Regions from separate parts of the Sporosarcina newyorkensis genome, predicted to be linked through region 2. Evidence: predicted binding sites of a transcription regulator. Region 2 holds the regulator's gene; the other holds the start of a gene.
What was found. Region 2 encodes Rex, which represses fermentation and respiration genes when NADH is low (regulators of the CRP and FNR family bind a similar motif). Its sites were predicted from a motif close to TTGTGAAATATTTCACAA; they were not measured.

Region 1: a site for Rex is predicted at 5,549-5,566, ahead of qoxA (cytochrome aa3 quinol oxidase subunit II). Genes of this name have one in related genera too.

What each region holds. Positions count from the first base shown of each region.
Region 1 covers NZ_FUYJ01000001.1:820,594-827,674, forward strand. Annotated here, with positions in the region: gene B5D59_RS04245 (hypothetical protein) at 156-524, opposite strand; gene B5D59_RS04250 (hypothetical protein) at 605-1,420, opposite strand; gene qoxD (cytochrome aa3 quinol oxidase subunit IV) at 1,520-1,810, opposite strand; gene qoxC (cytochrome aa3 quinol oxidase subunit III) at 1,812-2,408, opposite strand; gene qoxB (cytochrome aa3 quinol oxidase subunit I) at 2,405-4,351, opposite strand; gene qoxA (cytochrome aa3 quinol oxidase subunit II) at 4,385-5,302, opposite strand; gene B5D59_RS04275 (hypothetical protein) at 5,847-6,236, shown strand; gene B5D59_RS04280 (small, acid-soluble spore protein tlp) at 6,284-6,505, opposite strand; gene B5D59_RS04285 (SDR family oxidoreductase) at 6,654-7,081, opposite strand, start outside.
Region 2 covers NZ_FUYJ01000012.1:82,016-89,096, forward strand. Annotated here, with positions in the region: gene B5D59_RS17450 (CPBP family intramembrane glutamic endopeptidase) at 1-672, shown strand, start outside; gene dacB (D-alanyl-D-alanine carboxypeptidase/D-alanyl-D-alanine endopeptidase) at 714-2,204, opposite strand; gene tatC (twin-arginine translocase subunit TatC) at 2,325-3,131, opposite strand; gene B5D59_RS17465 (twin-arginine translocase TatA/TatE family subunit) at 3,149-3,337, opposite strand; gene B5D59_RS17470 (redox-sensing transcriptional repressor Rex) at 3,402-4,049, opposite strand; gene B5D59_RS17475 (ABC-F family ATP-binding cassette domain-containing protein) at 4,217-6,142, shown strand; gene tsaD (tRNA (adenosine(37)-N6)-threonylcarbamoyltransferase complex transferase subunit TsaD) at 6,621-7,081, opposite strand, start outside.

The sequences.
Region 1 (7,081 bases), on a different contig from region 2:
TAATAGATACATATCCTTCTTCACCGCCAAAATATTTAACTACAGTTATGCCCTCTATATTAAGCATTACCGTCTAGAAAGCGCTAAATAAAATGGCCGCATATCGATTAAACAATCGACATGCGGCCGTTTTCAGTGAAACTAGAAAGTGATTCTCATCTTCCCTTTACAATAGATAACAACCCCAAAACTCCGCCTACTACAACTGTCAAAGCAGTAAGTCTTTTTACATCCAGTGTAGATTGAAACTTCACCTGATCCGGTGTGATGATGTATACCCCCACCGGTTTTACTTTAAAAGAGCCTCCACCACCTTCTCCACCGTTTCCGTCCCCACCGCCACCAACTGCATACTTGATTTTTGCTACAGGAACCACTTTTTGCAAGCCCAGTTCAATAGGTTCTCCATAGACTAAGGATACATCTCTTTGATTAGCAAACTTCTTGAAAATGGTCTTAACAGGTGTTTCAATATACCCTTTTGGCAAGGCATTCGTGTTTACTTGTTCAGCTCCACTACTCATGGTCATTCCTCCCTTATCCTACTCTTTCGCTCTGCATCTAAATTTCCCTTTTATCTATATGAAGCAATCTCTCTAGACAGTCATTCAAAACTCACAATTGTCTCCAATAAATTCTGCGCTGACGATACTTCAGTAACTTCAACGACCACTCTTCCTTTTGTCCAAATGGCATAATGACTGTCTCCTGTAGCATCCAAGCGAATTAGCCCATACATTTTTGGTATCGGCAATGTATGTTCTTCTAAGTACTTAACACTTTGTTTAGCTAAATCAACTCCTTGTTCAGGCTGCTGAATCGAAGTATGCGTAGCCAACGCCCATCTGCCTTCATTCCAACTCGTCCATAAATTGCCGACACCTGCATCTTGATAGCCTGTGATTTCAAATCCCAGGTCTACTTTCTGACCCCCTACTTTAGAATAGTCTTCAAACTCAATGGTCTCATCGGCTTCTTTTTCAGATGAATAGATTTCGACTTTGAGGTTTGCTATTTTCTTGATATCTGGACGTTCTTCTTTTAGTATTTCATTATTAATAGGAATCAGATCTTTGGTTGAATAAAAGTCGATGAAATATTCGTTCTGTCGGGATTCTGTTTTCGCCGTAAGATGCTGTCCTTTTTCCAGAGGCAGATGATTTGGCAATATTTTCTCCACATTTGTTTGCAATTCATCTGCAATTGCGCTCAGTACTTCTTGTTGCGTCAAAGGTTCCGCTTTTCTATCTTCTATTTTATCTCCAGTCGTTTTATCATCAGGTTTTGTCTTCACTTCTCCCTGATCTGCTGAAGTTTCTGCATCAATTTGAGACTCTTTGACTGGTTCATGATCCGCAGAACATGCACTCAATACTACTAGCAGAAAAATCAATAGGCTACCGTAAACTCGCTTTTTCATTCGCTTCATTCCTTTCAATTAATCTACTATATCATTTCCCTCTTACAACATGCGGTAAGCATAAAAAAGACATCATGCATTCGCATGATGCCCTTTCTTTCATAACATCTGATAGCCCCACATCATCGCAAATAATGTGCCGAAGATGGTGACCAGTCCTACAAATAATGCGTAGCCAATATTGGTCAACAGTGCAGTTTTGTTTTCATTCTCCCCGACATGCATGAAAAGAAACAACTGTAAGCACGCTTGAATGATAGCTGTCACTCCCAATATGGTCATACCCATGCCAAACGATAGATCAAACTTAATGACGACGAGTGCGATAAGTGAAAGGAGCAATGAAGAAACAAAACCGATCACATGCGGTACCGGAAACAGTTCTTTCAACTTACATCATCCCTTTCATATAGACAAAACTGAAAATAAAGATCCAGACAACGTCTAGGAAGTGCCAATACAAGGAGAAAATAAAGGATTTATTTGCCGTCTCCGGTGTAAAACCACGTTTTTTCACTTGCAACAAAATCGCACCGCCCCACAGCAAGCCGAATGTCACGTGAGCTCCATGGGTTCCAAGCAATGTAAAGAGCGCGGAAAGGAATGCACTCGTTTGCATTGTCGCACCTTCATGTACATACGTGAAAAACTCCATAATTTCCACGCCCAAGAATCCGAGGCCCAGAAATAACGTAATACCAAAGAAGGTCATCATCGCTTTTTTATTGCCTAATCTCATGGCGTGAATGCCAAGACCGATGGTGAAACTGCTCGACAGCAATACAATTGTTTCGATCATCACAGGCGTGAGTTCAAAAATATGACTGCCGCCCGGTCCATTCCCTATATTATTTTGCAATGTAAAATAGACAGCAAAAAGAGTCGAGAACAATACGATTTCCGCGCCAAGAAACACCCAAAATCCAAGTATTTTCAGCTTATTTTCCTCTGTACTATATTCCAATGGCAACGAGTGATCTATTTTCATTTTTTCTCACCTCTCAATGCATTTTCTGTCCGTTCAATTTCTTCGACAGTAACATAATGTCCATGATCTTGTTCAAATGTTCGATATGCCATCGTACCTAAGATAAACATTCCGGCAATAATCGCAGGAAGCCACCAGCTGAAGACCATGAAGAAACCGAAGAAGAAAAATGCCACGCCCATGATGAACGGCTGACCGTTGTTGTTCGGCATATGAATCGGTTCATAATCCCCTTCTTCAGTCAACGATTTGCCTTCTTTTTTCGCAAACCAGAAAGCATCCAATTTATCGACAACCGGTGTCTTCGCAAAGTTATACTCTGGAACAGGACTTGGTGTACTCCACTCCAATGAGCGCGCATCCCAAGGGTCTCCCGTTACTTCACGCGGCTGATAACGTGTACTCCAATAAATATTGTAGACTAGCAGGATGAAACCGATCGTCAAGCCCACAGCGCCAACCATGGAGAGCATATTTAACGGGCCGTATCCTGTGCTTTCAGAATAGGTATACATTCTACGCGTCATACCATTCAATCCCAGGATAAAGAGTGGGAAGAATGTAATGTTGAATGAAATCGCGATAAACCAGAACGCCCATTTCCCCAGTCTTTCATTCAATTTAAAACCGAACACTTTCGGGAACCAATAATGGAAGCCGGCGATGACGCCAAATACAGTACCCGGAATCAATACGTAGTGGAAGTGCGCAACCAAGAACATTGTATTGTGATATTGATAGTCGGCACTCGCCATCGCTAACATGACGCCTGTTACCCCTCCGATTGTAAAAATCGGAATGAACGCGAGTGCATAGAGCATCGGGGTCGTAAAACTTATTTTCCCTCGCCGCAAAGTAAAGAGCCAGTTAAATATTTTCACACCAGTCGGTACTGAAATGGCCATTGTTGTAATGGAGAAAACACTGTTGACCATGACACCATGCCCCATTGTATAGAAATGGTGGACCCATACTAGGAATGACAGCAAGGAAATGACGACCATACTATAGACCATTGATTTATAGCCATACAAGTTTTTCCGGGCAAACGTAGCAATGATCTCGCTGTAAATACCGAATGCCGGCAAGATAACAATGTATACTTCCGGATGACCCCATACCCAGAACAAGTTCGCCCAGAGCATGTCCATTCCGCCGTTTTGCATCGCAAAGAACTGCGTGCCGAATTGGCGGTCGAGCATCATTAACGCAAGTGCTACTGTCAATACAGGGAAAGCGAAAATAATAATGACACTTGTTATCAAAATGGACCATGTAAACATCGGCATTTTCATTAATTTCATACCAGGTGCCCGCATTTTAAGTATCGTCACGAGGAAATTGATCCCCGTCATAAGCGTCCCGATTCCTGCAATCTGCAATGCAAGGGAGTAGTAGTTATTTCCGACAGTCGGGCTGAACTCCAAACTGGCAAGCGGGAAATATGCAGACCAACCTGCATCAGGCGATCCTCCGATGACAAAGGAAATATTCAACAGCATCGCTCCGAAGAAAAAGAGCCAGAAGCTGACTGCGTTTAAACGCGGGAATGCTACGTCCCGTGCTCCAATTTGAAGCGGAACGACCACATTCATTAAACCAATAATGAAAGGCATTGCCATGAAGAGAATCATGATAATCCCGTGAGTTGTGAAAATTTCATTGTAATGCTGTCCGTCAAGCAAACCATTATTTGGTACAGCCGTTTGCGCTCTCATTAAAAGTGCATCGACTCCTCCGCGGAACAACATGAGTAAAGCGGCAATAATATACATGACACCAATCTTTTTATGGTCAACCGTGGTCAGCCATTCACGCCAAAGATATCCCCACTTTTTAAAATATGTAAGACCAGCCGGAATCGCGATGGAGACAAGCACAATACTGACCATCGCCGCGTAAATCATCGGTTCACCGGTGACAAAAAATTCATCCCATTTCATAGATGTAAACTCCTTTCGAGGTTTGGGTTGAAACTAGTTATTCTGATGTTCACCGTGTATAGTTGAATCATTTTCATGCATCGTTCCCATGTCCATGTCCGCATTTTTCTCGTGTTGATGGCCTGCATGCTCACCTTCAGGGGCCGGAATGAATCCTAAATGCGTAGACCTATAAGTTTTACGGCCCAAAATACCAGGCTCAAGCAAGTGATTGAACTCTGCTTCTGTTAACATAGGCGCTGTTTCTTTCACATCCTGCACCCATTCGTCATACTGTTTTGCAGTCAGGACTTGTGCTTCAAACTCCATATGTGCAAAGTCTTTCCCGCTAAAGTTGGAGTTTTTTCCTATATACGATCCTGGCGTATCAGCAGCCAAATGAATCGTCGTCACCATATCACTCATTGCATATTTTTGGCCTGCCAACTGAGGAATCCAAAAGCTTGTGATCGGACCGTATGAATAAAGTTTGAATTCAATCGGACGATCTTCGGGAATATTAACGTAATTCACTGTTTCAATGCCTTCTTCAGGATAACTGAAATGCCATTTCCAGTTGGATGAAGAGGCATAGACAATGAGTGGTTTTTCATTTGCATATGCTTTTGGTGTATTTTCCACGTCTACCGTAGAGCGTACAGTGACGACAGATAAAATCACTACTATGATGATCGGAATGGAGATCCACGTTATTTCCAACCATTTGCTTCCTTCTTCATGCGGCGGCTCATAATCAGCAGCCAATTTAGACGATCGATACTTCACTAACATAAAAGCAAAGAGAACATACACAACGAATAAAATTCCCGCCATCATTAGGATAGAAAAGAGAATTGTATCCGATATCGTTTGAGCCTGTGGACCTTTTGGGTCGAATATAAGCAACGGGTTATCACAACCGGATAAAATCATGAGTAGAAAACTCGAAATTAATAACCACTTTTTCTTCAATGGGGCTCCCCTCTTCCTTCTGTATTTAAAGCGCTCATATTCCATTAACTATATTTAAATATCAATAAAAGCTAATATTTATTACATTTAAAGTAAAATAGCACTTTTGTGAAATCTATATTATGCCTTTCATAAATGAAAAACAATAGATAACAATCGTTGTCACAAAAGGTTCTTATATATATTTTTATATATTTGCAACTCATTAAAATGTTAGAAGTTAATACAAATTAAAGGAAAATTGGATTGTGAAATTATTGTGAAAAACTATATATTATAAACCGTTTCACTTGACTATTTTACATAAAAAGTATTTTCCACTGCGAAAATGCAATACAAAAACCTCATGGAAAAGAGCCAATTACCTTGTGATTGGCTCTTTTCCATGAGGGGAACCCTGTACCTATTCTCAACCTATCTTGCATATAATAGAACAAACTTAACAGAAATGACGAAAAATCAACATGTTTATTATAAAGAATAGTTATGAAGTGAATGGTAGCACATATCTAAATTCTCCAAGATTGAAAGGAGGTGAATAAACATGGGAGCGAAATGGATTAAAGCGGCTGTTATTTATTTTTTAATCGGAGTAGGTTTTGGACTTTATATGCACGCGACAATCGAACTTCAGTGGGGGGCAACACACGCACATATAAATGTTGTTGGGTGGTTGACGACTGCTGCAATCGGTATTATTTATTCAGTATATCCGAAAGCCGGAAACAGTGCGTTAGGAAAAGCACAATTTTGGCTCTATAACATCGGATTGCCGATCTTATTGCTAGGTATGTTGATCATCCAGCCAGCTATCGGTGCCCCATTGATGCTCATACAAATTTGTGTTTGGGGCGGAGGTATCGCTTTAGCTTTCTCTATTCTTCTATTTATCGTAAATGTGTATAAAAATGTAGAGGCGCCGGCGAGAGTATAAACAAAGATAACTGGGCAACATAGAGTAAGTTCGTTGCCCAGTTATCTTTAAATATATCCATTAATTCGCGATTTGTCTTCTTCATGTATTTCACTCTTTAAGTCTTTAATGCTTTCTTCCCTACGGTCATTTTTTTCTTTGATTTTGGCACGTTCTTCACCTTCTGCGAAGTGCATTGCTTCCTTCGCGGCTTCCATATTGCTGATTGTTTTGTTCAATCTTTCCTTGTTATCAGCTGGATCATTCGGCTTGGGAAAGTTTTTATCCATTTTCCATCCTCCTTCCTTCGCTTTTCCTTCCAAATTAGCTTTCCCATATTTCTTAATATTATTTACACCGTTTTAGTCTAAGAATACAAAGAACTTTTTGAAACATTGTGCCATAATTGCCAAAAATAACTTCACGCTTATAAAATCTTCAAGCGAACACTTGACCACCGTTTACATGCAATACTTGCCCGGTTACGAAGCGAGAATCATCAGAGGCAAGGTAAACAAAAGTCGGTGCTACTTCAAATGGCTGCCCTTGCCGATCCATCGGGTTACCCGCCAAAACTACTTGGTCTGCTGAAAAGCTTGCAGGAATCAATGGAGTCCAAATTTTACCTGGTGCAATAGCGTTGACACGGATTCCTTTGCTGACCAAATTTCTAGCCAATGCCCGTGTCAAACCCACAATTGCCGCTTTTGTTGCTGTATAATCCATTAATTGCTCATTGCCTTCAAAAGCAACAACGGAAGCTGTATTAATAATGGAACTACCCTTTTTTAAATAGTTCATTGCGGCGCGTGTAGTATAAAAATGGGAATAAACATTTAGTTTAAACGTCTCATCAAATTGGTCAT
Region 2 (7,081 bases):
AGCATATTTCTCGCGCCAGTACTGGTCTTTTATTTCTCGGAAAAAGGATTACCGCAAGTTGAAGCTCTATCACACGGTTTCGCTTGGACGCTTTTCACCGTCAACACGATTGCCGCGATTATTTTTGTCATCATCCTGCTAAAAAACAAGAAATTCATTCCTGTATTTAAAGGAAAGCCTGCACATATGGGAAATGTTCTTCTTTGGGGGATCATTGGATTTTTCCTAGCGATGGCCGGGCAAATCTTAGGAGCCGCAATCGAGTCGATGTTCGGTGTCGAAGCAGGCTCTGAAAATACTGAATTACTTTCAAACATTGCGAAAACTGCTCCAATCATCATCTTTCCTATGGTTCTCTTTGCACCATTCCTTGAAGAAGTCGTGTTTCGCCGCATTTTATTCGGAGGCTTGTACAGGAAGACGAACTTCTGGATTGCTGCGATTGCGAGTGCTGTCGTATTCGCTGCCGTGCATAACGAGTTGCAGCATCTACTCATGTATTTGATGCCAGGACTCGCTTTTGCATTTGTCTACTACAAAACAAAAAGACTGCTCACACCGATGATCGCTCACTTTTTGATGAACGGCTTTGTGACAGTCGTACAATGGAATGCAGAAAAATTGCAGCAACTACAGGATATGCAGCAAAGCATCATCACATTCCTACTATAAAAAATTCTCTCCTCGCATTTTATTACGCAAGGAGAGATTTTTTATTGAGCCGCCATCACTTGTACCATTTTATCAATGTCAGGTTTTGCAGTACTCTTCACACCTTCCGTCAGAATACTGAAAATCAGCTCTTCGCCACTCTTCGTTTTCACATATCCTGATAAGGCATCTGTATGGTTTAATGAACCTGTTTTCGCCAACACTTTTCCTTTGACCAGAGGGCTCGTCAAACGATTACGCAATGTACCGCCCAGCATCCGATCGTTTATTCCCGCAACTGGCAAAGAACGTTCAAATGTTGGATACCACGGCTTTGTCTGAGCTTCGAATAACACTTCTGAGATTTTCTCAGAAGGTATCTTATTTTTATGCGACATACCCGAAGCATCTTCTAAATAAATACCTTTCAAACTGATGCCGTCTTTTTGTACCGTTTCTCTCATAACACGCAAGCCGGCATCCCAGCTGCCTTCATTGTATACAGCCCGTCCCATCGATTTTGCTAAAATTTCAGCATGTGCATTGTTGCTAAGCTTCATGAAGGGCATCATCAAGTAGTACAAGGACATCGACTTTTTCGTTGCAAGCAATTGGGCATTCGCTGGAGTTTTGGATCGACTTACTTTCGTAGTTTTACTGAAACTGATGCCTTGTTTAGCAAGCGCTCGTTTGAAAACATCTGCTGTGTATGCACTCGGATTCGAAACCGTCACCCATTGACGTTTACCGCTCGAGTTGACGGGGATGTTTCCTGAGACGATGATCGTATTCGTTCCATATTGGCGAGCCATTGTCACTGTGTTCGGCTTACCTTTAGGAACCGTTCGCGTTCGATTGACAACTTTAACAATGTTTGTGTGTGGAGTTAACGTAACGGCTGCCGGCTTGCCGTTTTTCGTTGGTTTTGCTTGAACGATCGTTGTCCCTGCATCATAATCTTCATTCGGCGACAACGTCAATGCCGAGATTTGTGCAGCGTAATAATGCGTTTCATCCGATTTATAAATACCCGGAGATAAACGCTTTGTGTCAAACCATGTATCATCCGCCACAATATTTCCTGTGATGGACTTGATGCCTGACTGACGCACCTCTTTCGCAAGCTGCTGCAAATCCCGTTCCATTAAGGTCGGATCCCCTGTTCCCCGCAAATAAAGCTGGCCGTTCAGGACACCGTTTTTCACGGGCCCACTCGCTAATACATCTGTCTGGAAGGTATAATCTTCGCCCAACACTTCAAGAGCAGTCGTCGCAGTTAACACTTTAACATTGGACGCCGGCGTGACGCCTTGATCCGCTCGGTATTGATATACGATTTTATTCGAATCCGCCTCACGTACAACTATACTGCTCTTCGTACCGCGCATGCGCTGACTCGTAATAACCTGATTGATTCCCGCTTCCATAGCTTTATAAGATTGCTCTGCAGCAACCGCTTGACCTCCTGTTATAGGAGTATAGACACTCGCACTGACTAAAACTGCACCTAGTAACCATTTACTCAATCGACGTTGAGTCTTTTTTCTATTCACTGAATCTCATTTCCTCCCAATCTCGTTGTCCCTGCTAGTTTACCATACTGCGTACTTCAACTGAACCCAATTTATAACAGAAACAAAAAATCCTCCTGCATAGGCAAGAGGACTTGAATTTTATTTGTTTGAATCGGTTTGATTCATCACTTCATCGATTTGACGTTGCTGCTCTGCTTTCACTTCTTCCAGTTTCCGCAGTTGTTCAGCTTTTTCAAACTTCCTATATCCTAGACGTGAGATCACGATACTGATTTCATATAGGATGAACAAAGGAACCGTGACGAACAAATGCGATACGATGTCAGGAGGTGTGATGAATGCCGCCAATACGAACAGGCCAAAGTAGGAATATTTCCGTACCTTCACTAAGACTTTTGGCTGCAATATTCCTAAACGGGATAAAAATAAAATGACGATCGGCAGCTGGAAAACGAAACCGAACGGCAAAAGTATAGAAAAAAGAAAAGAGAAGTATTCGTTAATACCAATTGTCTGTTCAATGTTTAATTGATCAGACAAATTAATCATGAATTTCATAATATATGGCAGTAACACGAAATACGAGAAACTGATCCCTGCTAAAAACAGAAGAAAAGCAAAGGGAATGTACGACAGTGTGACTTTTCTTTCTAAATCACGAAGACCTGGGGATATGAACGCCCACAATTGATACATTAGGACCGGTGAAATAATGATGATCGCCAAGAAAATGATTACCTTTAAATAAATGACAACCGGATCGACGACATTAAATGCATTCAACACTACTTCTTCTGCCGGTGTATCATATTGGATAAAGTGAATCAAAGGCTTTGCAAAAAAGAAACTGGCAATCACGCCAACAATAAAGAAAACGACGATAACCATCAGCCGTTTTCGAATCTCATCTATATGTTCAACGATCGTTAAGTTTTTATCTGCCATCAGACTAACACCCTAACTTAGCGCACTTCTTCTTTCTTGTCTTCAACCTTTTTTACCTCATCGTCATCCGCAAGACCTTTCGTTGCGTTTTTAAACTCACGCAATGAAGAACCGAATGCTTTACCGATTTCAGGTAACTTCTTAGGACCAAATATAAGCAATGCGATAACCGCAATAATTAACAAACTACCAACGCCTGGAGCCATGATTGGTCACCTCCTCATAATATGTCTATTCTACACGAAAACCCTCGCATTTACTATTGCCAGGTCAGTTCATTTGTGAATCTTTTACGTCATTTTTGATGAGATAAATCAATGTCTGCAACTCGCCGGAAAGATCGATGCTTTGGATACGGATCGTATCGGGTACAGCCAGCCGTTCAGGGGTGAAATTCAAAATTCCTTTCACACCAGTTTGAGCGAGGCGGTCCGTCAATTCCTGTGCCACTCTCTTCGGTACGGTCAAAATAACCATTTCGATCCCTAGTTCAAGGATTTTCTCCTCCAGTCGATCAGGCGGATAGATCGGAATATGATTCCGTTCTTCGCCGTCATAAGGCGCTTTCGGATCAAATGCTACAACAATTTTCGTGTTGTGAATCTTTTGGAAGTTGTACTTCAGAAATGCATTCCCTAGACTCCCGACCCCGATCAAAGCCACATTTGTTTCTTCATCTTGGTCTAGTGTCTCGCGGAAAAACTGCAATAATGAATCAACATCATAGCCGTATCCTTTACGTCCCAGCGCACCAAAATGCGAGAAGTCCCTGCGAATTGTAGCGGCATCAATCTTCATTGCTTCGCTTAATTCACTAGACGAAATTCGCTGTACACCTGCATCTGCGTAATTGCGTAAAAATCTATAGTATAAAGGCAATCGTTTCGTTGTTGCCTGCGGAATTCTTTTTGTACCCACTGCTTTCCTTACCCCCAGTGTTGCCCTATTACATCCTCCGCTTAAATCCTCAAGGAAAACGAAGGTGAGCCGCTTTTATCGTACAGGAGAACCCATCAGTTGTAAAGCCGATTATTGCATGGTGCTACCGATTCCATTAAACTTAGAAGGGAATAGAGGTGTGAGGCTTGATTATTTTACAAGTAAATGGACTGACCAAGTCTTTTTCAGGCACGGACCTGCTGGAAAATGTGCGTCTCGAAGTTCAACATCGAGACCGCGTTGCACTAGTTGGACGCAATGGTGCCGGAAAATCGACATTATTAAAAATAATAGCAGGCGAATTATCAGCCGACGAAGGCGATATTATCATCCCGAAAGACATACGAGTCGGCTATTTGGAGCAACATAGCGGCATTGATTCAGAATTGACGATTTGGGATGAAGTAATGACAGTATTTGCACCGCTTCGACAAAAAGAAGAACGTTTACGCACCCTCGAGCATCAAATGGCCGAGCCTTCCGTCTACGAAGACGCAGACCGCTATGCGCGTGTTATGGCTGAATATGATGAACTGCAGATTGCATTTAAGGAAGCAGGAGGCTATCAGTTTGAGGCCGATGCGCGTTCTGTCCTTCATGGAATGCGGTTTTATCCGGAAGACTATGAGAAGCCTGTCGATCTATTATCCGGCGGCCAAAAGACGCGGCTCGCGTTGGCTAGGATGCTGCTGAGCAAGCCGGATTTATTAATACTGGATGAACCGACGAACCATTTGGACATCGAGACCTTAAATTGGCTGGAGCGCTATCTATCCGCTTACGAAGGGGCGATTCTGATTGTTTCGCATGACCGTTATTTTCTCGACAAGGTCGTGACAACAGTCTATGAGGTATCTCGTCGAAAAGTGACGAAATACAGTGGAAATTACAGTACCTACTTAGATGAGAAAGCGAAGAATTATGAAAGGGACCAAAAGCTTTTCGAGCAGGAACAAGATGAGCGCGCGAAGCTTGAAGAGTTCATCCAGAAAAACATTGCACGCGCTTCGACTTCCAAAATGGCGAAGAGCCGACGCAAACAACTGGAGCGAAGAGATTGGATGGATTCCCCTGAAGGCGATGAAAAGTCCGCAAATTTTTCATTTTCATTGGATCGACCGAGCGGCAATGATGTCCTTTCCCTCGATGACGTAAAGATTGGCTATGGATCACAGCCCGTGTCAGAACATATTTCCGTACGCGTCTATAAAGGAGACCGCGTTGCTTTTGTCGGGCCGAACGGCGTCGGCAAGTCGACGTTACTGAAGACCATCGTCAAGCGTAATGAGCTGCTTGACGGCGATATTCGCTATGGTACCAACGTCCAGTTCGGATACTATGACCAAAACCAGGCAACATTGATTGGGTCTGGTACGGTTCTGCAGGAAATCTGGGATGACTGGCCCATGATGAACGAAAAGGATATCCGCTCCTTGCTTGGTCGCTTCCTGTTTACTGGCGACGACATCGAAAAGCACGTGACGTCGTTATCAGGCGGAGAAAAAGCCAGGCTTTCATTGGCCCAGCTCATGCTGGAAAAGTCCAACACACTTATTTTGGACGAGCCGACAAACCATTTGGATCTCGACAGCAAAGAAATTCTTGAAAACGCGCTGGATGACTTTCCAGGAACGATTCTTTTCGTTTCCCATGACCGCTACTTCATCAATCGACTCGCAACGAAAGTTATAGAACTGAGCGAACATGGCGCAGTTGAATACTTGGGCGACTATGATTACTATGTCGAGAAGAAAACAGAAATGGAAGAAATCGCTGCAGTGACACAGGTTGAGCAACGTGAAAAGGAACCTGCTGCAAAGAAAGAAAATGCCGGAAAAGAGTTTCAGCGTCAAGAACGTCGGCTAACTAGAGCGATTGCTGAAATCGAAAAGAAGATGGAAACATTTGATGATGAAATCGCCGAACTACAAGCCCAGTTATTGAATCCTGATATCGCGAACGACCACGTCCAGTTGATGGAGATTCAACGACGTATCGACGAGTTGCAAGCAACACACGATGAACAAGCTGAAGAATGGTTAATGCTGCAAGATGAATTAGAAAATTTATAAGAAAAGTCGGCTGTCCTGAAAGTGAGATACTCTTTCAGTGACAGTCTTTTCTTATATTCCGGGTAAGTGAAGCAAAGAGGCAACACTAAGTATTGTTTGCACCGTAACAAATTATGATAACTTATAGTCTGACAAATTACGACTTACACATTACAATTGCAAACGTAATTCGTCAACATGACTGATACACAAAGAGCTCTCTTGATTTATCCACCTTTTTTCTCCACAATCTTTTCCACAGTAGAAATCCCATTTTGAATACATATGAACATAGTTATGAACATTATCCACAGAGTTTATGCGAAACATCCACAAAGTTATCCAAGTGACACACCCGCATCGTGCACAACTTTCTAAACTTACTCACATTTAATCCACAAATTGTGTATAAGTACGAACGTTCCCTATTGACAATTCTTCTTGCGCATAATGAAAAAACACATATTTTGCTGAATATTAGCAAAATATGTGTTCATTATTAATAATTCCATGATTTCAATGGCATACCAGGACGACCATTCATCGTTGAGTCGCTGCGGACGCCACTTTTCCACATCTCATACCCAGCTGCCGCTATCATGGCCGCGTTATCTGTGCATAACGCGATAGGTGGAACATAGAAAGGAATTCCTTCTTTTTGCAGTGCCTCTGTTAAAGACTTGCGCAAGCCTTGATTGGCAGCTACGCCTCCTGCAGCGATTACTTGTTTTACATCAAATTGTTTGGCTGCTTTCACAGTCTTTACCGTCAGCACATCCACAACGCTCTGTTGAAAACCTGCAGCTACATGCTGAGGATCGATCTGTTCGCCTTTTTGCTCGATATTATGCTTATAATTAATGACCGCTGATTTCAAACCACTGAAACTGAAATCATACGAATCCGCCTCTAGCCAAGCGCGCGGAAAATCAATGCTTTGCTCACTTTCCAATGCAAGCC